Regions from separate parts of the Arthrobacter sp. zg-Y916 genome, predicted to be linked through region 1. Evidence: riboswitches for the same ligand, from Rfam matches in the RefSeq annotation. Region 1 holds a riboswitch; the other holds the start of a gene.
The links. Region 1 has a riboswitch for cyclic di-AMP ahead of LOC59_RS13005 (M23 family metallopeptidase). Riboswitches for the same ligand answer to the same signal wherever they lie in the genome.
Positions count from the first base shown of each region.

Region 2: another riboswitch for cyclic di-AMP. It lies ahead of LOC59_RS06830 (LysM peptidoglycan-binding domain-containing protein); the one in region 1 lies ahead of LOC59_RS13005 (M23 family metallopeptidase).

Region 1 covers NZ_JAJJOD010000007.1:224,166-235,454, forward strand. The annotation lists gene LOC59_RS12995 (NlpC/P60 family protein) at 1-255, opposite strand, end outside; gene LOC59_RS16685 (NlpC/P60 family protein) at 292-1,086, opposite strand; cyclic di-AMP (ydaO/yuaA leader) riboswitch at 1,091-1,247, opposite strand; gene LOC59_RS13005 (M23 family metallopeptidase) at 1,372-2,136, opposite strand; cyclic di-AMP (ydaO/yuaA leader) riboswitch at 2,140-2,343, opposite strand; gene LOC59_RS13010 (metal-dependent transcriptional regulator) at 2,412-3,125, opposite strand; gene serC (phosphoserine transaminase) at 3,357-4,484, shown strand; gene LOC59_RS13020 (MFS transporter) at 4,535-5,809, opposite strand; gene LOC59_RS16610 (DUF3027 domain-containing protein) at 5,864-6,385, opposite strand; gene LOC59_RS13030 (cold-shock protein) at 6,401-6,784, opposite strand; gene LOC59_RS13035 (hypothetical protein) at 7,013-7,318, shown strand; gene LOC59_RS13040 (helicase-associated domain-containing protein) at 7,359-9,794, shown strand; gene LOC59_RS13045 (DNA repair helicase XPB) at 9,787-11,289, shown strand, end outside.
Region 2 covers NZ_JAJJOD010000002.1:321,946-333,234, reverse strand. The annotation lists gene LOC59_RS06875 (TrkH family potassium uptake protein) at 1-174, opposite strand, end outside; gene LOC59_RS06870 (hypothetical protein) at 469-717, opposite strand; gene LOC59_RS06865 (ABC transporter substrate-binding protein) at 1,076-2,230, shown strand; gene LOC59_RS06860 (FecCD family ABC transporter permease) at 2,353-3,348, shown strand; gene LOC59_RS06855 (ABC transporter ATP-binding protein) at 3,338-4,186, shown strand; gene LOC59_RS06850 (hypothetical protein) at 4,183-4,869, shown strand; gene LOC59_RS06845 (hypothetical protein) at 4,866-5,507, shown strand; gene LOC59_RS06840 (hypothetical protein) at 5,626-6,060, shown strand; gene LOC59_RS06835 (MBL fold metallo-hydrolase) at 6,104-6,775, opposite strand; cyclic di-AMP (ydaO/yuaA leader) riboswitch at 7,083-7,257, shown strand; gene LOC59_RS06830 (LysM peptidoglycan-binding domain-containing protein) at 7,261-8,163, shown strand; gene LOC59_RS06825 (CarD family transcriptional regulator) at 8,422-8,934, shown strand; gene hrpB (ATP-dependent helicase HrpB) at 8,950-11,289, opposite strand, start outside.

The DNA.
Region 1 (11,289 bases):
TGCTGCATCAGCAGGGACCTGAAGAGGGATGGAGGAGAGATCCAGCTTGCTGGTCTGCACGTCACGGGAGGTCTCCGCACCGGCAGCGTTTGCTGCGACGCCGGTGGTCAGTACCAGGCCCGAGGCTGCTGCGATGACAGCGGCCTGGCGGCCCATCGTGCCGGCGTTGGTGCTGACTGCGCCGGCCAGGGCGGTGAGGGTGCTGGTGCGCTGGACAGGAGCCCGGTGGCGCGCGCGCTCAGTTGTCGAGGTCATGGAAGGTGTTTCTCCGTAGTTTCAGGCAACCGCGCGTCAGCTGACGCGGACGAAGCTTGCGCCGGGAAGGTCGGACAGGGAGTGCAGGCCGGTGTTCATGCCGTTCAGGCCACCGGAGATGACCTGGCCGTTGCCGACGTAGATGGCTACGTGGCCGCCGGTGATTACCAGGTCGCCTGCCTGCGGAGTGCCAACCACGGCACCGAAAGCGAAGAACTGTGAGGGACCGAGGTCGCCGACGGACTTGCCGACCGAGCGCAGTGCCTTCTCGACCATGGCGGTGCAGTCCTGTGCCACGCCGATCTGCGAGTAGGCAGAAGCTACCAGTCCGGCTGCAACGCCGCTGGCGCTAACCTCGGCCGCCGGAGTGGAAGACGCCGTGGTGAGGCCGGTGGAAGCCTGTGCTGCGGCTGCGGGAGCGGCTGCGGCCTGCTGGGCTGCATAGGCTTCCTGCTGGGCGGCGAGTGCCGCTGCGGCTTCTTCGGCTGCCGCGAGCTCGGCTGCCGCAATTTCGGCGCGGATTTCGGCACCGGAAAGCGAGCCGGCAAGGGGCTCAACCGGAAGTTCGAAAGGTGCCTGCTCGGAGACCGTGACGGTCCCGTTGGAGGTCACAACGTTGAGGGGGGTGGATTCCAGTGCCTGGCGGTCAGTGGAGACCGGTGCGGCCTGCGCCGGCATACCTGCGGCCAGGACGAGGCCGGAAGCTGCGACGACGACGGCGGCCTGACGGCCGACAGATCCTGCGTTGGCGGTTACGGCTTTGGAAAGCGCCGTAAGCGGGCTGGTTTGGACTGCGGGCGCACGGTGGCGTCCGGACGTGTTTGATGACACAGTGTTTGCCTCTCCCAACGCCTGCGAGGTGAGCTGTCGGATTCGGATGGGAGTCACCCGGCTGCGGACGGCTAGGTCCAGCAACTTAACCCCTAGGGCTTCTTACGAAACCCAAAATTGGTTCCCCCGCCTCTGCCATGCGATTTTTGCGAACGGATCTCAGACAGTGGCAGAGCTCGGCGAACTGTTCGAGAGTGCCCGGTCTTTGCGAACCAGGCACGGTGACGAGAATATAACAACATCAGGGAAATGTCACGCTCAGGTCACGAAAGCGTGTTGAGCGGATCACAACCACCCAAGAGGGTCGACAGCAGTGCCGTTTACCATTACTTCGAAATGCAGATGGCAGCCGGTTGATGCGCCGGTGCTGCCGCTGGCGCCCACCAAGTGGCCGCGCTGGACCTTATCCCCCACAGACACGCTGATGGCGGAAAGGTGATTATACGTCGTCTCCACGCCATTGCCGTGATCGAGGACCACGCGGTTCCCGCCGCCGAGGGCATGCCACCCGGCAAAGGTAACGGTGCCGCTGGCTGCTGCCGTGACCTCGGTCCCGCAGGCAGCAGCAAAGTCCTGGCCGGTGTGCAGCTCTCCCGCTGCTCCCGTGATCGGACTGACCCGGTAACCGAAGGACGAGGTCTGCACCAGTTCGGATTCCAGCGGCGTGGCCAGTGTGCCCTTGGCTGCGGCCGGCGTGACGTCCATTCCGGCCACGGTGAGCCCCTGGAGCTTGGCGTCCGGATCAAACTTGCTGGTAAGCGCCGCCCGGTCGAAGCTCAGTGTGGCGTTCGGATCCGCCGACACGGCAGGTGCCGCTGACGGCATGGGCTGCTCCATCGGAATATCGGCAGCAGCGGTCGTAGGCAGGGCGACCGTCAGGACCAGGCCCGATGCCGCAGCACCAATGGCCAGCTTCTGTGCCGACGCCCCAAGGGGGCGCTGGACTGTTTCTGCGCGGCGCCGGCCTGTTGACCGGTCGGTGGAGCGTGGGCGCAGCGGTGCAGCCGGTGTTTCGGCTCTGCGCCTGCCCGAAGCTGCATGCTTCGACAAGTTTTTCCCTCTCTGCAAAGCCTGCGAAGTTAGCTGTCGGATTCGAGTAGAGAAAACTCGGCCTCTGACGCACGGGATCCGCAAGGATTCCATGCTGCTCGGAGGCTTCACCCCAAGGCAGCCCTGCTGCCGGTGATTGGGTCCTCCGCCCCTGCCTTCGAACGGTTGCACCTGCGGTCCAGTGGCAGGGTTCGGCTGTCGGACCGGTAAGCGGTGGGGTTGCTGTAGTCAGATGCAACTATAGGGTAAAAAGTCGAAAAGATACCATTCCGTTATCAGGACACCGGAATGTCGCGGGCGGGCTGCGCGACAAAGACGTGGGATGCCACTTCCGCGGGCAGTTCCAGTGCGCCTTCAATCCCGGGAACCCGCACGGAGATATAGCCGCCTACCACCTCCGCCGTAATGGTGGCGCCGGGCCGCAGGCCGGCTTCATCGAGCTGGGTCAGCAGTTCGGGATCCACCTGGATCGGTTCGGCCAGCCGTTCCAGCAGCATCTCTTCTCCCGGCTGGGCAGAACCCACCGCCGAGACCAAATTCAGGCAGCTGGTTGTCTGCGCCGAGGGCAGCCCGCCAATCGCCTCCAGGCCTGGAATGGGGTTCCCGTAGGGCGACTCTGTGGGGTGTCCCAGCAAGTCGTAGAGCCGCCGTTCCACCCGTTCGCTCATCACGTGTTCCCAGCGGCAGGCCTCGTCATGGACGTAGGCCCAGTCCAGTCCGATCACGTCGGCCAGCAGGCGCTCGGCCAGGCGGTGCTTGCGCATGACCTCCGTTGCCCGCCGGCGTCCGAATTCGGTCAGCTCCAGCTGACGGGTTCCCGAAACCACAACCAGGCCATCGCGTTCCATCCGGCCGATGGTCTGGGAGACCGTAGGACCGGAATGGCGCAGGCGCTCGGCAATCCGCGCCCGGAGAGCCACGATGTTCTCCTCTTCGAGTTCCAGAATGGTTCGAAGATACATCTCAGTTGTGTCTATGAGGTCCGTCATGACCAGCCGCTCCTAGCATTCGTGCGGAAGAGAAGGGATGGAAAACCGGCGTGGCGCAGACCGCGCCGCAGGTTCGGTTCCACGTTAGCCCATCGCACCGAACCGGGCCCAAACACCATGCCGCGGGCCACCTTAGGGCACCCGGTCACAAATAGGAACGTCACGGCCGCCGGGTGTTGAATGGAAATGTACGTGAAGTACCCTGCCAACCCGCTTGGAGCAAATACAACAATGGGCGAAACCACCGCACTTACCATCCCTGCAGATCTTCTTCCAAAGGACGGACGTTTCGGTGCCGGTCCTTCCAAAGTCCGCCCCGAACAAATGGAGGCTCTCTCCCGTGCCGGAGCAAAGCTCCTTGGCACCTCCCACCGCCAGGCTCCGGTCCGGAACCTGGTCGGCAGCGTCCGGGAGGGACTCTCCTCGCTGTTCTCCGCTCCCGAAGGATACGAAGTAGTCCTCGGCGTTGGCGGATCCACGGCGTTCTGGGATGTTGCGTCATTCGGCCTCGTGGAGAACAAGGCACAGCATCTTTCATTCGGTGAATTCGGATCCAAGTTCGCTGCGGCTACGAACAAGGCGCCTTTCCTGTCCGCATCCAGCATCATCAAGGCGGAGCCCGGAACCCGTCCCGAGGCGCAGGCCGAGGCGGGCGTCGACGTGTACGCCTGGCCGCAGAATGAGACGTCCACGGGCGTTGCGGCTCCGGTCCGCCGGGTCGAAGGTGCGGACAAGGATTCCCTGGTCCTGATCGACGCGACATCCGCTGCCGGCGGACTCGACGTCGACCTCTCGGAGGCGGATGTCTATTACTTCGCACCGCAGAAGAACTTCGCGTCCGACGGCGGGCTCTGGCTTGGCATGTTCTCCCCGGCCGCCATTGAGCGTGCAGCGCGGATCAACGCATCGGACCGCTGGATCCCCGATTTCCTGAACCTGCAGACGGCAATCGACAACTCACGCCTGAACCAGACCTACAACACGCCGTCGCTCTCCACCCTGGTGACACTGAACGCCCAGCTGGAGTGGCTGAACTCGAACGGCGGGCTGAAGTTCGCCACGGACCGCACGGCAGACTCAGCAGGCCGTATTTATGCCTGGGCCGAAGCGTCCTCCGTCGCCACGCCGTTTGTTGGCCGGGCCGAAGACCGGTCCAACGTGATCGCAACCATCGACTTCGACGATTCGATCGACGCTGCCGGGATCGCCAAGACCCTGCGCGCGAACGGCGTGGTGGACGTTGAGCCGTACCGCAAGCTCGGCCGCAACCAGCTGCGCATCGCGACGTTCGTGGCGATCGAACCCGAGGACGTCAGCGCACTGCTGCAGTGCATCGACTACGTTATCGAGCATTCCTAGCAGCAGGCATCCGGCACCCGCCGGGCAGCCGCACGAACAGGGCCCCGCCGCTACCGCGGTTTGGGGTCCTGTTCCGTTTCCCGGGTCGTCAGGTAGAGGCGCCGCCGGACGGTGCGGTCGTAGTGCAGGCGCAGATGGTGGGAACGCCAGGCCCAGACCAGTCCCACCACGGCGGTGATGATGCCCGATGCCGCCGCGACCCCAAGGCTCCACCGCGGTCCGAAAGCGTTGGACACCCAACCCACGATCGGCGCACCGAGCGGCGTCCCGCCCATGAAAATGGCGAAGTACAGCGCCATGACACGCCCGCGCATGACGGGGGTCGTCGTCGTCTGCACATAGGCATTTGCACTTGTCATCAGGGTCAGCGCAAACAGCCCGGTGGGAATCAGGGACAGGGCAAAGATCCACAGGTTCGGGGAGAACGCCGCAAGCAGGCAGGAAACCCCGAATGCTCCCGCAGCCCCGAAGATGAAGCGCAGCCGCGGGCGTTCCCGCCGGGCGGAGAGCAGTGCCCCGCAGACAGAACCTATGGCCATGATCGAGTTCAGCAGACCGAAGATTCCCGCGTCCTGGCCAAACTCGGTGCGGGCCATGGCTGCTATATATACGGCGAAGTTGAGGCCGAATGTGCCCACGATGAAGATCGCCACCAAGACCATGACCAGGTCCGGCCGGTACTTCACGTACTTCAGCCCTGCCCGGATGCGCCCCTTGCCCGGAGGCGCCTTGGGCAGCACCCGCAGCTCCGCGCTGCGCATTTTCAGCAGCGCCAGGACCATCGCCGCAAAAGTCACGGTATTGATGAGGAACACCCAGCCGGGCCCGACCGCCACGGTCAGCAGGCCCGCTGCTGCGGGGCCGACCATGCGGGCACCGTTGAAGGACGCACTGTTCAGCGCGACGGCGTTGGGCAGGTTCTCCTCGGAGACCACCTCGGAGACAAAACTCTGGCGGGCCGGGGCGTCAATCGCCGAGACGACACCCAGCGCCAGCGCGAAAGCGTAGACGTGCCACAGGTGTGCATGTCCCGAGAGCACCAGCAATCCCAGCCCGGCGCCCAGGGCAGCCATGGATACCTGGGTGGTGAGCAGGACCTTTCGCCGGTCGTAACTGTCGGCGATGAGCCCGGCCCAGGGGGCGAGCAGCAGCTGGGGTCCAAGCTGGAGCGCCATCACAATACCCATGGCCGCGGCATCCTGGTTCGTCAGGATGTCATAGACCAGCCAGTCCTGGGCCGTGCGCTGCATCCAGGTGCCGATATTGGAGACCAGGGCTCCAATGAACCAGATGCGGTAGTTGAAGATGCGAAGCGAACGGAACATGGGGGTTCACTTCTCCCTTCCGGGATCAAGAACCTGGTTCCGCCTGCTCAACTGTTATTCGTCCTCCATGGCCGCGCCGTCGGCTGCGTCCTCTTCCGGTTCGACTGCCTTTTCCTGCTCTTCAGCCCCGGTCCGGGGTTCCTCATTTTCGGGGGCAGCGTTCTCTGCGCGCTCCCCTGCCTTTACTTCTGCCTGGGCAGCAACATCCTCCGGACGGAGCCGCTCGGACCACGGAACCCATTCCGGAGCCAGGACAGAGTCCTCGGAGGGCAGCAGTCCGACTTCGCAGACCGTGGCGACCTTTCCGCGGGGAACCCGCGCAACGGTGGCGTACCACTGCCAGCCGCGGTAGCCGGCCCGATTCGCCTGGAACCGGTGGGTAACCAGCCGGTCAGCTTCAGGCACTGCCCCGATCCACTCTCCCAGCTGGACCTCCGGCACCACTTCCAGGAGCCCGGCGCGTGCCGTCTCCACGGCAGCTGCCAGCACGGCGTCCGGTTTGGAGGGCCGGCGCTGGGGCTTCCGTGCCGCGGGTTTTTTCGGCTCTTCTGGAACGAAGGTGTCGGTTGTGTTCACTGCGTGGATCTGCCCCTATGCGTCAAGGTCATCGGCGACGGCCCGCAGCACTGCAGCAACCTTGGTTGCGTGCTTTTTCTCGGGGTACCGGCCCCGGCGCAGTCCGTTGGAAATGCCGTCCAACAGTTTAATAAGGTCTTCGGTAATCACGGCCATGTCGTCAGCCGGCTTGCGCGTGGCCTTCGCCACCGAGGGCGGAGCTTCCAGGATGCGCGCGGAAAGCGCCTGCGGCCCGCGGCGGCCGTCCGCCACACCAAACTCCATGCGGGTTCCAGGCTTCACCTCGCTCACACCGGAGGGAAGTGCGGAGGCATGCAGAAAAACTTCCTGGCCGTCGTCAGTGGCCAGGAATCCGAATCCCTTGCCAGTGTCGAACCACTTGACCTTGCCGATGGGCACTTCGCTTACCTCGTTCTTAGCTAATGGATGCGGCGGTCCCGCCGCATACGGTGGTGCATCCGCAGCGAATCTCCGTTGATTCCCTGCATCGCTGTCCCAGCCGGGCGGCAGGGCACTTCCAGAGATACTACGGTGAAGTCTGTTCCCTTTAGAATATCCCGACGCTGCTAATCGCACTCCAGTGTCCGCTTTGATGGCCGGAAATTTTAGCTGTTAGCGTTAAACATCATGGACGAACGCCTCCCGCACCCGGGAAAATCTGCTGCCAACTCTCCCGGCGGGCCCGCTCATTCCGAGGGCGCCGGAGCTGCCCCCCGCACCCCCCGTTCACCGCTGCGGCTGATTGTGACGGTGCTGGCCGCGCTGCTGGCGCTTGCCGGCGTCGCGAGCCTTGCTGCCCTGCTCCTGGAAGCGCTGCGCGGCGAAAGCGTCTGGCCCGGTTTTGCTGCCGGGGCTTTCTACGCCCTGCCGATCGCTTTTGTGCTGATGGCGGGGCTGGTAATTGACTCAATCGTGCGCCGGCGGCGAGGCTGACCCGTTTGTTTTCGCCTCCACTCGGGTAACGTATTGGACGATGTCCGCGATCCGAGCATTGGCCGAAGACCTTGCAGCGCGCAGTGACGAACAACTGCGTGAGCTTTTGACCGCCCGGCCGGACCTGGTGCTTCCTCCGGTGCCGGATTTCCAGGCCCTGGCGGCCCGCGCATCCACGCGCATCAGCGTCCAGCGGGCGCTGGAAAAGCTCACGGCTCCCCAGATGCAGGTCCTCGAAGCACTGGATCTCACCACCAATGAGGACTCACACCTCAGCACAACGGCCTCCTGGCTGAAGGCCTCGATCGCCGGTTCAACCATCAAGGCCCTGGATTCGATCCTCAGTTACCTGCACCAGCTGGCGCTGCTGCGCCGTGCCCGCCCCCACCCCGGCGCCCCGAAGGCCGACGCCGGACGCCGCTTCTACCTGCCGGTGTCCGTTCTGGGTGAGGCGCTGGGCGCCTACCCGGCAGGGCTTGGCCGCCCGTATTCCACGCTCGCTGCCCAGCAGCCCGAGTTCGGGCAACGCCTCGTCGAGATCGTGGAGGGGCTGAGAAAGCGCGGCCTGCCCATCGAGAAGGCAGACACTCCCGCCACGGCGGCACATTCCCTGCATCACCTGGTCTCGGACCCGGCGGGCTGGAACGCCCTCCTGGCTGACGCACCGCCGCAGACCGGGGACCTGCTGCGCCGGTTCAAGTACTCCCCTGTCGGGACTATCCCGAAGAAGGCCGCCATCAGCCGCGCCGTGCTGGATAATCCCTCGCCGACTCCGGTCGAATGGCTCGTCGCGCACGGCCTGCTGGTGCCGCTGGATGCCCTGCATGTGGAGCTGCCCCGTCCCGTAGGCCAGGCGTCGCGCGGCCATGTCATCGTTTCTGATTTCCAGCTTGAGCCTGTGTCCCCGACACCGCGGGCGGTGCCGAATACCCTGCGCGACAACGCGGCCTTCGGAGCGGTAGCTGAAACCCTGCGCCTCATGACCGAACTGCTGGCCGTCGCTGCGGAGGCACCCATTGGAACCCTGCGGTCGGGCGGAGTGGGCGTGCGGGAGGTGCGGCGCGTCTCCGAAGCACTGCGGCTGGACCCCATGGGTACGGCCTGGCTGTTGGAGCTGGCTGCCCTCTCCGGCCTGCTGGTTCTTGATGCGGCCACCGCACGGTGGGGAACTGCCGAAACCGATTGGCTGACCCTGGACCGCGAGCTGCAGTGGCGCCGGCTGGTGGAATCCTGGCTGGAGGCAGAGCGGGCGCCCTCGCTGGTGGGCGGACCGCTGCCCGGCGGAGGAGTGATTAATGCCCTGGCCGGAGAGCTCTCGCGCCCCGATGCGCCCCTCGTGCGGCGCCGGGCCCTGGAAATGCTGTCCGAACTTTCCGCCGCGGGCGTTGGCCAGGAAACCCATTCGGCAGCGTTCGACGTCGAGGACCTGATCGGCGCACTGACCTGGCATCAGCCCAGGCTGCAGCGCAGGTTCGCCCGCCTGGTTCCGGGCATCCTCAAGGAGGCTGCCCAGCTGGGCCTCATCGGATCGGGTGCCCTCTCTGAGCTCGGCCACGCGGTGGCCGCCTCCGATTTCGGTAGGGCGACCGGAAGGCTAAACCAGGCCCTGCCGGCACCCCTGAGTTCATTCCTGCTCCAGGCCGACCTGACCGCGGTGGCACCCGGTTACCTGGATCCTTCAGTCGCCCGGCAGCTCTCCCTCATCTCAGATGCCGAGGGCCGCGGACCTGCCGCGATCTACCGCTTCTCGGCAGATTCCATCCGCCGCGCCCTTGATGCCGATATGGACGCCGCCTCGATCCTGGAGTTTTTGTCCCACTACTCTGCCACCGAGGTTCCGCAGCCGCTGCGCTACCTCGTGGAAGACACCGCCAGCCGCCATGGGCGCCTGCGCATCGGTGCAGCCTGGTCCTACCTGCGCAGTGACGACGAGGCAGCGCTCAACGCACTGGTTGCCGATCCCCGCTCCGCGCCGCTGGGGCTGACGCGGATTGCGCCGACAGTGGTTTCCTCCGCTGCCACGCCGCAGGAACTCGCACTGGCTATCCGCGGCCTCGGCTACGCGCCGGTCATGGAAGGCAGGGCCCGCGAGGCCAACGGTTCCCATGTCCGCCCCCCTGTGCCGGCACCGTCGTCGTCCAGTACCCGGGTGAACCAATGGGAACTCAGTGATGAGGACCTGGATGCCCAGCTGGCTGCGCTCCGCGGCCGCGGGCCGGCTGTGGCCAAACATAATGATGAGTCGATGCCGCTGGTAGGGCTGGAGACGCTGCGCAAGGCCATCCGCACCAAGAGTTCCGTGCGGATGGGAGTGGTGGACAGCCAGGGGAATGAACGGCAGGAGATCTTCGTTCCCCTTTCGGTAGGCGAGGGGCGGGTCAGGGTCTTCGATCCGCGGCGCGACGTTGAGCGCGTAGTGTCAATACACCGGATAATGGATGTGGAAATAGTGGAGGGCAGCCCAGCACATGGTTGACGGACCGTTGATCGTCCAAAGTGACAAGACCATCCTGCTGGAAGTGGATCACGAGAAAGCCCAGGAAGCCCGCCACGCGATTGCGGCTTTTGCGGAACTCGAACGGGCTCCCGAGCACATCCACAGCTACCGGCTGACGCCCCTGGGGCTGTGGAACGCCCGCGCCGCGGGCCTGGACGCCGAACAGGTACTCAACACCCTGCTCACGTATTCCCGTTTCCCGGTTCCGCACTCCCTGCTCGTGGACATCGAAGAGACGATGTCCCGCTACGGGCGGCTCCGGCTCGAGAAGGATCCACAGCACGGGCTGGTGCTGCGGACCAATGACTATCCCGTCCTTGAGGAAGTGCTGCACGCCAAGAAGATCCAGCCGCTGCTCGGCCCCCGGATCGACGGGGAAACCGTGGTGGTGCAGTCCGCGATGCGAGGCCAGCTCAAACAGCTCCTGCTCAAGCTGGGCTGGCCGGCGGAAGACCTCGCCGGCTACGTTGACGGAACTCCCCATCCGATCCTGCTGAACGAGGACGGCTGGGCCCTGCGCCCTTACCAGAAGCTGGCCACGGAGAATTTTTGGGCCGGCGGCTCGGGCGTGGTGGTGCTTCCGTGCGGTGCCGGGAAGACCCTCGTGGGTGCTGCTGCCATGGCTACCAGCTCCACGACCACGCTGATCCTGGTCACCAACACCGTCTCGGCACGGCAGTGGAAGGATGAGCTCCTCAAGCGCACATCGCTCACTGAAGACGAAATCGGCGAGTACTCCGGCGCGGTCAAGGAAGTCCGTCCGGTCACCATTGCCACGTACCAGGTGCTCACGCTCAAACGCGGAGGACTGTACCCGCACCTGGAATTGCTGGACGCCAACGACTGGGGCCTGATCATCTATGACGAGGTCCATCTGCTCCCGGCACCCATCTTCCGTATGACGGCTGACCTGCAGGCCCGCCGCCGGCTTGGACTCACGGCCACCCTGGTCCGTGAAGACGGCCGCGAGGGTGAGGTCTTCTCCCTCATCGGGCCAAAGCGCTATGACGCTCCGTGGAAGGACATTGAGGCCCAGGGCTACATTGCGCCCGCAGACTGCATCGAGGTCCGGGTGGACCTTCCGCGGGACGAGCGCGTTGCGTACGCCATGGCGGAAGACGGCGACAAGTACCGCCTGTGTTCGACGTCGGAAACCAAGTCCAAGGTGGTTGAGGACCTGGTCCGGCGCCATGCCGGGGACCAGATCCTGGTCATTGGCCAGTACATCGACCAGCTGGACGAACTGGCCGAACGCCTGGACGCCCCGGTGATCAAGGGTGAGACTCCGGTAAAGGAACGCCAGCGGCTCTTCGACCTCTTCCGCAGGGGGGAACTCAAGACCCTGGTGGTCTCCAAGGTCGCAAACTTCTCGATCGACCTGCCCGAAGCCTCGGTGGCCATCCAGGTCTCCGGGTCCTTCGGCTCGCGCCAGGAAGAAGCGCAGCGCCTCGGGCGCCTGCTGCGCCCGAAGGCT
Region 2 (11,289 bases), on a different contig from region 1:
GGAAACAGAGGTGAAGAGCGCGTCGGAAAAGGAAACCACCCCCGGACCAGCAACGGACGCCGGCAGCATCAGCAGTCCCGTTCCGCACAGCGCAGCTACAACGAACCCCAGGAAGACCACCTGTGAGGGCCGGGACATCCTCCCGGCGGGTCCAGGCTTTGGGCTCTCAGCCACACATCGACAGTACGCCCCGTTGTTCCGGCGGGGTCAAGGCGCACGCACCAGGAACGCGGGCGCGGTCTCAAAGCAGCCGGGGCCGGGCGCCAGCTCCAGCTCGGACAGCTTGAAGACTTTCGGCGGGTCTTGCCGTTGGCCTTCACGAAATGCAGCACATATCATCGTGAAGCGCGTCGAGGATTGGCCGTGTGGCCCGGGCCGTTCCATCAGGGCAGGAACGCGGATGGCCCAGGGCATACAGGGGCGGGTCCCGTCACTGGCCAACCTGCGCACCGCCGGTAGGCCGGGAGGTTAGGACTCGACGTCGACGTAGCTGCCCCGGCGGCCGCCGGCAGAGAATGCCGGGGCATCAAAACGCGCTACATAGTTGTCGACGCCGTACCCCTGGGCCTCCCGGGAGAGGGCGCCCGTGTAGCTGCCTCCGCTGGTCCCCGGTACCGCCTGCGGCCGGTCGAAGGCAGCCACGTAGCTGCCGCCGAAGGGGCTGGTGAACCCTGCGCAGCGGGCGGAATCCGGGGCCTGGTTTTTGGTTTTGAACATGGGGTATCTCCTTGGGGCGTGGCGTTGGCAACGCTGCCCGGTGTGTGGGAATTGGGGGCGGACAGCCGTCCCGGCAAAGCGGGGGTGGTCCGGCGAAAAGTACGGCGCGAAGATCCCGCTGCGGCATAGGCCATCGGGAAAGCGCCTGGGAGTGTTGCTGGTCTTGGAGGACCGCACCAGGTGCTGCAACGTTGATACGACCGTACCAGTTATTCTGAGTAATTCATAAAAAGCGAGCCTGTTAGCTCCCTCTCACTTCCTGGGCGCAGGCATCACATTGGATAACGTCACACTTTTGTTGGCTAATATGGATTTCTGTCTTTCCGTTAGGTAAGCCTCACCAACGTATGTTGTCCGAATGGAGTCCAAGTTGTCTCGCCCTACCCCCACGCAGTCCCTCACGTCCCGCCGAACCCTGCTGGGCGGGGCGGGCCTGGGACTGCTCACCCTCGCCCTCGGCGCCTGCTCCACCCGGGAAACCGTTGCATCCGGCACAGGTTCCCCAGCGGCGTCGGGCACGGGGTTCTCGGTCACCGACATGCGGGGGAAGACGATCACGTTCGATGCACCCGTTCAGCGGATCGCCACCACGGTCATTCCGTCACCGTCCATGATCGCGGCCGTTGACGGCGGGTACGGCAGGATCGTGGGCATCAACGAGTCCACCCTGCAGGCCAACCAGCAGGGGCTGTTCGGTGAGATCTTCCCTGAAGCCAAGGCGACCACCACCATCTCCCCCTCCAGCTTCACACCCAACATTGAGACCATCACCGAACTGGCCCCCGACGTCGTCTTCCAGTGGGCGGACCAGGGCGACGGACTCGTGGAGCCGCTCGAGAACGCCGGCTTCAAGACCGTCTGCCTGCTCTATGGAACTCAGGAGTACCTCGAGACCTGGGTTCACCTCTTCGCAGACATCCTCGGCAAGCCCGGGCGCGGAACGGAAATCACCGACTGGATGCACGCGGAAATCGAGCGGCTGGAGACCGAACTGGCCTCCGTCTCCGCGCCGGTACGGGTTGTCCATCTGGGACAGTCCGGTGAGGGTTACTCCGCTTCGAACAAGGCCTCCTACATGCACTACTGGATGGAACTGGCCGGCGGGCAGAACATGGCGGCGGACAATGTGTCCACGGACAACACCGTGAGCGCCGAACAGCTGATCGAGTGGGATCCGGAGGTCATCACGCTGGGCGGCTTCGACGCCCGTACCCCGGCCGACGTCTACACGGATTCTTCCCTGGCTTCCGTCTCCGCTGTCCGCAACAAGCGCGTCTACAAGGCACCGCTGGGCGGATACCGCTGGGAGGTGCCCTGTGCCGAGTCGCCGCTGATGTGGCAGTGGGCCGCCGAGCTGTACCACCCCGAACTCACGGACCACAACCTGCGCGCAACGATGCGGGAGAAAATCAGCTACCTCTACAACTACGACGTTTCCGAGAAGCAGATCGACGCCGCCCTGCGGCTGGACATGAACCGCGCCAGCGCCGGCTACAACGTTTTCGAAGCGTAACCGTGCGCCTCAGGGAAAACGCTCCGGCGTCAACGTCCGGGACCCCCGGGCCCGCCGGGTCTGCACGGCCGAACGGACTGCTGCGCCGCCATCCGGTTCTCATCAGCGCCTTACTGCTGGTAATGGTTGGCGTCGTTTCCATGGCCGTGGGCCGGTACTGGGTTCCGCCGAACGAGATCCTGCGGATCCTTGCCGGTGAAGCCACTGGACTGTTCCCCGGCGGCGAAGGCCTGCTCCGGCGGACGTGGACCGACCAGGAGGCCACCGTCATCATGGATGTGCGCCTGCCGCGGGTGCTGCTGGCCTTCCTGGTCGGCGGGGCGCTGGCCCTGGGCGGAGCCTGCCTCCAAGCCCTGTTCCGCAACCCGCTGGTGAGTCCAGACATTATCGGAGTCACGTCCGGCGCCTCGTTCGGCGGCGTGCTTGTCCTGACGCTGGGCCTGTCGGGCGGCTGGATGGTGGGCGGTGCGTTTGGCTTCGGCCTCGCGGCCCTGGCGTTTGTGCTCTTCCTCGCCCGGCTCGGGCAGGGCGGGCGCATGCTCATGATCGTCCTTGGCGGGATCGTCGTCGCCGCCTTCTTTAATGCCCTCGTCTCCTTCATGACGTACATCGCGGACCCCTATTCGGAGCTCCCCTCGATCGTCCACTGGCTGCTGGGCTCGATTGCAGCGGCCAGCTACGAGAAGGTACTGATCGCACTGGTTCCGATCGGAGTCGGTGCCATTGTGGTCCTGGCACTGCGCTGGCGCCTCAACGTCCTCTCCCTGGGGGACGACGACGCCGCGGCCCTGGGCGTCAATCCGCACCGCTCGCGGCTTCTCCTGCTCTGTGCGGTGGCACTCATGACCGCCGGAACAGTCGCCGTCGCCGGTGCCGTGGGCTGGGTTGGGCTGGTGGTTCCGCACCTGGCCAGGCTCTGGGTGGGTTCGGACCACCGCGTGCTGCTCCCTGTGTCGCTGCTGCTCGGCGGAACCTACCTGATCCTGATCGACACGTTGAGCCGGTCGATCACCAGCAGCGAAATTCCACTGGGCATCCTGACGGCCATCATCGGTGCACCCGTTTTCGTGGCCCTGCTCGCCCGCTCACAGAAGAAGGCAATGTTCGATGGAAACTAAGTCGCTGCTCCCGAAGGCAGTATCCGCTGCCGGCGCCGGATCTGCACTGCTGCAGGTCCACGACCTGGGGTTCCGTTACTCCAAACTGCGCCCCTGGCTCTTCCGCGGGTTGGGCTTCAGCATGGAACGCGGAGAAATCCTCTCCATCCTGGGACCGAATGCCCGCGGCAAGACCACCCTGCTCAAATGCCTTTCCGGGCTGCTCAAACCGGTGGAGGGGACTCTCTCAGCCGGACCTGCGATCGGCTACGTACCGCAGGACCACGGCTCCGGCGTCGACTTTACCGTCGAGGACATGGTGCTGATGGGCCGCACCCGCCACCTCCGCGCTTATCAGGTGCCGCGCAGCGAGGACCGGGAAGCGGCCGGCGCCGCCATGGAACGCGTGGGCGCAGCTGACTGGGCGCACCGGCACTACTCTGAACTCTCCGGCGGACAGCGCCAGCTGGTCCTGATCGCACGCGCACTGGCGTCCGGGTCGGAGCTGCTGGTGCTCGACGAGCCGGCCTCGGCGCTGGACCTCCGCAACCAGTCCAGGGTGCTCACCGTGCTGGATTCCCTGGCAGCTGAGGGCATGGGTGTCATCATGACCACGCACCACCCGGACCACGCCCTGCATGTTTCCCGCAATGCCCTGCTCTTCGTCGGTGCACACGACACCCGCTGGGGACCGGTGGAGGACCTCCTGACCGGGCCGGCGCTGTCCGATGTTTACGGGCTGCCCATCTGCACTCCGACCGTTGACACTGTCTCGGGGAACCGCACCATTGCGGTTCCCGACTTCGGTCCCTCCTGCCGGCGCACCTGCGCCGTCGACCTCCGAAAGGACCTCCCATGACCATCATCCGGCTGACCGGATCAACCCCCATGCGCGGGCTCGCTGAACCCGGATGGCGCGGCGCCATTGAGGACACCGACGCCTACGACCTCGCCGATCCGGCCAGGCGCATCAAAATCCTCTCCGCCGGCGCACTGATCATCAGCGGCGCTGCCGACCACGTCATGCTGCACCGGCACCGCGAACACCTGACCGGGTTTGTCCGTGACGGCGGACGCGTGCTGGTCAACGGCCAAGTGGTCCTGCCTTTCATCGACGGCCTGTGCCGGTGGCTGAAGCTGGACTACCGCAGCCCCTGGGACCTGCGCCCGCATGCCCTTTCCGATCACCCCGTCTGGAACGGCGTGGACTACCGGGACCTGCATTTCCGCACGGGTGTCCCCGGGGTCCACACGTATGAACAGCTCCAGGAAATCGGGGTGGCCGGCTTTTACGGCCGCGGCTACCATTCCCCGCTGCCCGAAGGCGCAGCGGCCGTCACGGGCATCGGCCCGAACTCCCTTCCCCTGGATTACACCTATCCGCTGGGCAAGGGCGAGGTGCTGGTCCATGGCGGCCTGGATCTCGAGGGCTTTGCGGACGAGCGCTACAGCTCCAGCAGGCTCGGCCCGAACCTGGTCACATGGCTGAGTGCCGGGACCGGCACCATCGGCTCCCGCACTCCCGAGGAAGTATCAGCATGAACACTCCACGCATCGGCCTGCTGCACTGCGGAACCTTCCCGGCGCTGCGCACGCTTGAAGACCCGGCGCTGCAGCCGTACCGGATCGAATCGGTCTATCTGCCCGGTTCCGCCCCCGAGGATCTGGCGGAACTGGACGTTGTACTGGTTGCCGACCGGCTGCACCCCGGGCAGCGGGCACGCTTTGAACCCGCTGTCCGCGCAGCGCTCCAGGACGCGGGCAAAACCGTGATCATACTTGGCGAAAACAACGTCGAGGACTGGCTTCCCGGCGTCGGTTATACCTTCCGCCCCACCGTCTTCTGGGCCTGGCGGACCGGTACGGATACCGGCACCAGGATGCGCCTGCCCGAGGACCCCCTGTGGGAGTTCTTCACCCGGCGCGCAGTGGACTGGCACCACCACGGGCTGCTGCACCCCCCGGAGGGTGCCCGCTCGCTGGTCACCATGGAAGAGGACGGCACGGATAGCGGGGCCCTCCTGTACCTGGATGAGGTGAACCAGCCCGCCCGCCTGCTGGTTACCACCATGGACCCGGTTTACCACCACGGTTCGGGCTTTATGCCCGGTGCCACCCAGCTGCTTTACTCGCTGCTGCGCTGGGTTTCCGCCACCCACCGGCCGTCCGCCGCTGCCTAGGTCCGCTGTCTGGATCCGCTTCCGGTGCCGGGAGCTTTGGACGCCCCGGCACCGGAAGGGAAACCTTGGGAAGCGTTGCTGCCCGGGCGGGAGTGGTTGACCCGGCTAGAGTTGACACATGAGCAACACGCCCGCCCGGGCCCGCAAGTCTGTCTTTTTCCTGATCCCGCTTGGCGCCCTCGCAGGCATGGCATTGGCCCTGCTGAACTACCAGCAGCGCTTCGCCTCCGCGGTTGAGCCGGGCGAGGAGGCCCGCTTTATCCTCTGGACCCTGATTGGCGGTGCAGTGCTGGGCGGTTCTTTCGCATGCCCGGCCAGTGTGGCCGCCTTCCTCAGCGCGGGCGCGGGAAAATCCGCACGATTCTGCGCAATCGCTGCCGGTCTCGCGCTGGCCGTGTGCTGGTTGCTGTATGCCGGAGTCTCGTCCGGCACTGCACCCACGGGCCTGCTGTTGGCTGCAGCTGTGCTAACCACCGCCGCCGGCGCAGTCTTCGTCTGGCTCACTGCACGGTCTGGCTCACTGCACGGCGGAACCGGGCCAGACCCCCGGTGAGTTCTTCCGCTCAGGTGAGTCTCGCCAGGCAGGTCTCGGAAGTCTAGCCCTGGCGGTACGGTCCGCCGACCATCCGGGCCAGGGCATCAGCCGGGGAAGCCACCTCGGCGCCGTGCGCGAAGAGAATCCGATCCGGCCCCAGGTCCGCAATCCGCTCCAGCGACTCTTCAGCCAGTGCGGCATCCGCCGTAAAGGCCTCCGGCCCCCGGATCACTTCGCCACTCTCCGTACCCGCGGCATCACCCATGAACAGGGTTCCGGTTGGCTCGTGGAAGAGACTCACGTGGCCCTTCGTGTGGCCCGGAGTGGCTAGCACCCCAAAGTCCTGGATGACAGCCCCCTCGCTTATCGGCGTCACCCGTCTCGGGGCACGTATATCCATGGAGTCCGGACCGCCGGCGTAGATCGCAGCGTGCGGCGCCCGCTCAGCAACCGCAAAGAGTGATCCCACGTGATCCATATGGAGGTGGGTTAGCACGATATCCCTTACGTCCGCGAACGTTCCCCCCAACGCCTCGACGGCAGCCGCGATGCCGTCCTCCGTTCCGGGCAATCCTGTGTCAATGATCACGATGCCGGCTGGTTGTGCCACGGCATAGCACCGCACGTCCATAACCAGTTCGGCAGCACCGGCAACCCCGGCGGGGATGACCACTTCCCGCACCACCTCTTCAACGGGCAGGTGCGTCCCGCCCTCACCGGATTGTTCGCTCATCGCGCGCCTCCTTCGTTGCAGTTCCGGGCCTTCAAGCGTATTCCCGCCAGCCCGGCGCGGACCCCCTAAACCCAAAATGACCCATGGAAAGCGGACATTCTCCGGGGCTGTTTGGAGTTGGCACCTGGGTTGGGAGCCCAGTGCCCAAGTGGCTGCAGTGACAGGAAAGATAAGCTCGCTGCTCTAATACCTGCGTGATCTACAGAACACAATGGCAACACGCCGTCGTTACCGAATTGCAATACAAATGGAATGCCTGTTAGTGTCCTTGGCATGCCGCAGAACCTGATGCGGCGCCTTGGCTTGTTACCTAACTCTGCCGCTAGCCAAGGACCCTTTTGCACCACGACGGCAGGGGCGGGGGAACCAATTTTTTGGGTCCTTTCGAATCCTTGGGGTTAAGCCGGACGGTTGAGAACCGTTCGCCGGGTGACTCCCATCCGAACCCGACAGCTCACCTCGCAGGTATAGGGAGAGGTAATTCCTTGTTCATCAAAACCAATCGCGGACGCCACTGTGCCCAGACCAGCGTCTGGACCACCATCGCAAAGGTCGCTCCGGGCAAAGCCCGGACTATCGGCGGAACCGCCGCAGCCGTCGTAGCAGGCTCCGGCCTCATGTTCGGCATGGCAGCCCCTGCCCAGGCCGGCGTCGTTGTGAACGACTCCGCCCCTGCAGCACCCGTAGCCGCACCGGTCCAGGCCGCACCCGTGGCAGAGCCCGTTGCAGCGCCGGTAACCGAAGCTCCCGCAGCTGTGGCAGCCACCACGCACACCGTTGTCGCCGGGGACACACTGAGCCAGATCGCCGCCAACTACGGCGTTTCCCTCGACAGCGTGTTCGCCCTGAACGGCCTGTCCATGGCGTCCATCATCTACCCGGGCGACGTCATCACCGTCGCCGGTGAAGCCGCAGCCCCTGCTGTTGCTGTTGAACCAGCCGCGGCCTACGCTCCGGTCCAGACTTACACCGCACCGGTGGAAACCTTCGCTGCACCGGCGCCGGCAACCTACACGGACTACGCGGTCAGCACGCAGGCCACCTCCGTAGCGCCCGCTGCATCCATCGGCGGCAACGCCAGCATGCTGAGCTCCGCCTACGCCCAGCTCGGCGCCGCACAGGACTGCACCGTCCTGGTGGAGCAGGCACTCCGATCCATTGGCCACACTGTCGGCGATCTGGCACCCGCCCAGCTGGCTGCCTACGGCACCCCGGTTTCGACCCCCGAGCCCGGTGACATGATCTACTACGCCGACGGCGGCATGGGCCTGGCCCACATCGCCATCTACATCGGCAACGGCCAGGCCATCCACAGCGGCTGGAACGGCAGCCAGACGGTTGTCCAGTCCGCCAACGTTGGCTCCGGCCCGGTGTACTACCGCGCCTAAGGAGGCGTGCAGCGCCTTCGCTGCCGCCCCGCGGAACGCCCCGTCCCTGCCAAGGGAAGGGGCGTTCCGCGTTTGCTGAGCAGCCTGCGGCGAAAAGCCGGAAAGCGCACCCCGCCTCCCGTCCTACCCGCGACCACTCGGCCGAAGCATGAAATAATAAAGCGGTGAGACTCGCGTTGCAGGCGTCCCCTGAACGCTCCTGCCTGACAGGCAGCCGCCCCCACAAGACCGGCTTCGATGCAGCCAAAGGGAAACACATTGACGTTTAACGAAGGACAGACAGTAGTCCATCCCCATCACGGCCCCGCAACGATCCTCAGGGTCGCCACGCGCAAGGTGCGCGGAGTCGAGACTGAGTACCTTGTCCTGGAAATCCACGCCAACAAGCTTCAGGTATGGGTGCCCAAGGACAAGGCGGGCGACGTCGGCCTGCGCCGTGTCCTGAACGGAACCCAACTGCAGCAGTTGATGGAAATCCTCAAAGGTGCAGCCGATGCAGAAGAAGCACAGTGGTCCCGGCGGTTCAAGGAAAACACTGAACTGCTGGCCAGCGGCAGCATCAATGACGTGGCGCGGGTGGTCCGCAACCTCACGCTCCGGTCGCTCGACAAAGGGCTTTCCCACGCAGAGCGGGACATGCTCCGCCATGCCCGGCGGCCGCTGCTGACCGAGATTTCGCTCTCCCTGGCCGTATCCGAAGAGGAAGCCTCCGCGGTGCTTGACGGCGTATGGGCCCCGGCCGGCAGCTCCCTGGCGGAGCCTGTCACGTAGGCCGTCCGTCCTTTTCTACATCCGGGCCTTCGTCCGGGCCGTCGCCACGGCGGACCAGGGGTCCTCAGGCCACGGATGCCGGGGGTAGCGTCCGCGCATTTCGGCACGCACCTGGCTGTACGGCCCGGCCCAGAAGGACGCCAGGTCATCGGTGACGGCCAGCGGCCGGCCTGCCGGGGACAGCAGGTGAAAGAGGATCCTCGCCCTGCCGCCGGCCAAGCGCGGAGACTCTGCCCAGCCGAAGCATTCCTGAAGCTTCACCGCCACCACCGGCCTGCCGCCGTCGTCGTCCACTTCCGGATAGGTGATCTGCACTTTGGAGCCGCTGGGAACCAAGAGGCGCTCCGGGGCGAGTTCCTCCAGCCGTGCGGCCTCGGGCCACGGCAGCAGGCGCCGGAGCGGATCCAGCAGGTCCACCCCGGAGGCGCGTGCCCCCTGGGACAGATCCTCCAGTTCCGGGCCCAGCCATTCCTGGACGCGCTCGAGCAGGGCAGATTCGGAAACATCGGGCCAGGGCGCACCCACCAGCCGGTGCAGCAGCCCCAGCCGGCGCCGCAGGGCATCAGCTGAAGGCGAGAATCCCAGGATCCCCAGCCCTTCGCGCTGCAGTGCCTGGGCGACGGCGGTGCGGCCCTCCGCGGGTGTCGGCCGGACCGGCGTGGACTCCAGCTCGATGCTGCCCAGCCGCCGCTGCCGTCGTGCGGCAACCTTCCCGTTCGTAAAGACAGCGGTCACGGATTCGCTGAGCAAATGCGACGCCGCGGCCTCCGCCGTGCCCGCCTCCAGCGGAGCAGCGGCCCGGATGACGGCGCCGGTGCCGGCAGCGGCCCTCCCCTGGGCACGCGTGACGTCGGCGATCGCCAGCCATTCACGGCCAGCCAGCGAACTCTGCGGAGGCAGGCCCGCACGCGTTCCTGACGCCAGCAGGTACTGGTCCCCCGCGCTCCCCGCCACCCGGCGGGCCACCCGCGCCGGAAACGCCAGCGCCACCATGTAGCCCACGGATTCCCAAGGTTCACGCTGATGCCCGGTCCGGCTGTCGCTGCCGGTCCCTGAATCCAGGGCGTGTGTACGGGCCAGGCGTTCCATGCGCCGCACTTCAATGGACCAGGCACTGGCTCCGGGTTCGGTTCCTGCCCGCAGGCCGGAGAGGAGCCGCCCAAGGTCAGAGCCCGCCGGCCGGTAGTCGCCGGCAACCATGGCGGTGATTTCCGCCGCGGCCCGGTCACCAATCACGCGCGTTCCGTCCAGCAGGGCGCGGGCAAGCTGCGGGTCTGCAGGGATGCGCGCCAGCTTCCGGCCGGCGGGCGTCGCCAGTCCTTGACTGTCGATTGCTCCGATGCCGCGCAGCACCTTCTCCGCGTCTGCGACGGCAGCCGGCGGCAGCGGGTCGGGAAGCCTCAATCCGCGCCCGCCGGGAGTTCCCCAGCAGGCCAGGAGAAGGGCAGCCGTCGTAAGGTCCGCGGCGGCGGCTTCCGGCGTGGCCTGCGCCGGAGCGGCGGCGTACGCGGCCTCCGGATAGGCGCGGACCACTGTTCCGGGGCCCTGGCGCGCTGCACGGCCGGCACGCTGCTGCGCCGAGGCCCGGGAACAGCTGACGGTGACCAGGCCGGACATTCCCCGGACTGCATCGCGCCGCGGCTCACGGGCCAGCCCGGAGTCCACCACCAGCCGTACTCCCGGCACAGTCAGGGAGGACTCGGCCAGTGAGGTTGCCACGATAATCCGCGGCCGACCGTGCGGCAGGCGTCCGGAAACTGCGCGGTCCTGTTCTGCCGGGCGTACCTGTCCATGCAGTTCCACCACGTCGGCAGCGTTTCCGGCCAGGTGCTTCAGCCGGGAGGCCACGTGCGAGACTTCGCGGGCACCGGGAACAAAGACCAGTGCGTCAGTTTCCGGGTCCGCTGCCAGCGCGCGGGCATGGGCGTCTGCCGCTATTCCGGCAAGTTCGTCCAGGAATCCGCGCGTCACTCCGCGCTCGTCCAGGCGGGCGGCCCTGGTGGGCTGCCAGCGGACGTCCAGGGGATGAAGGACCGAGGGACAGTCGATCACCGGCGCCGGGGAAACTGAGCTTTCAGCGGCTATGATCTCGGCGAAGCGAGAGGTTTCCAGCGTCGCTGACATGGCGATGAGCATCAGGTCTTCACGGAGTTCCCGTACTTCGGCCAGCATGCCCACCAGCAGATCGGACTCCAGGCCGCGCTCATGGACCTCATCCAGGACGACGGCAGCGGTGTCTTGGAGCGAAGGATCAGCCAGGAGCCGGCGAAGCAGGATGCCCGGGGTCACGAATTCCACCACGTTGTCCGGGCCGGCGAGGCTTTCGCCCCTGACGGTGTAGCCGACGGCACCGCC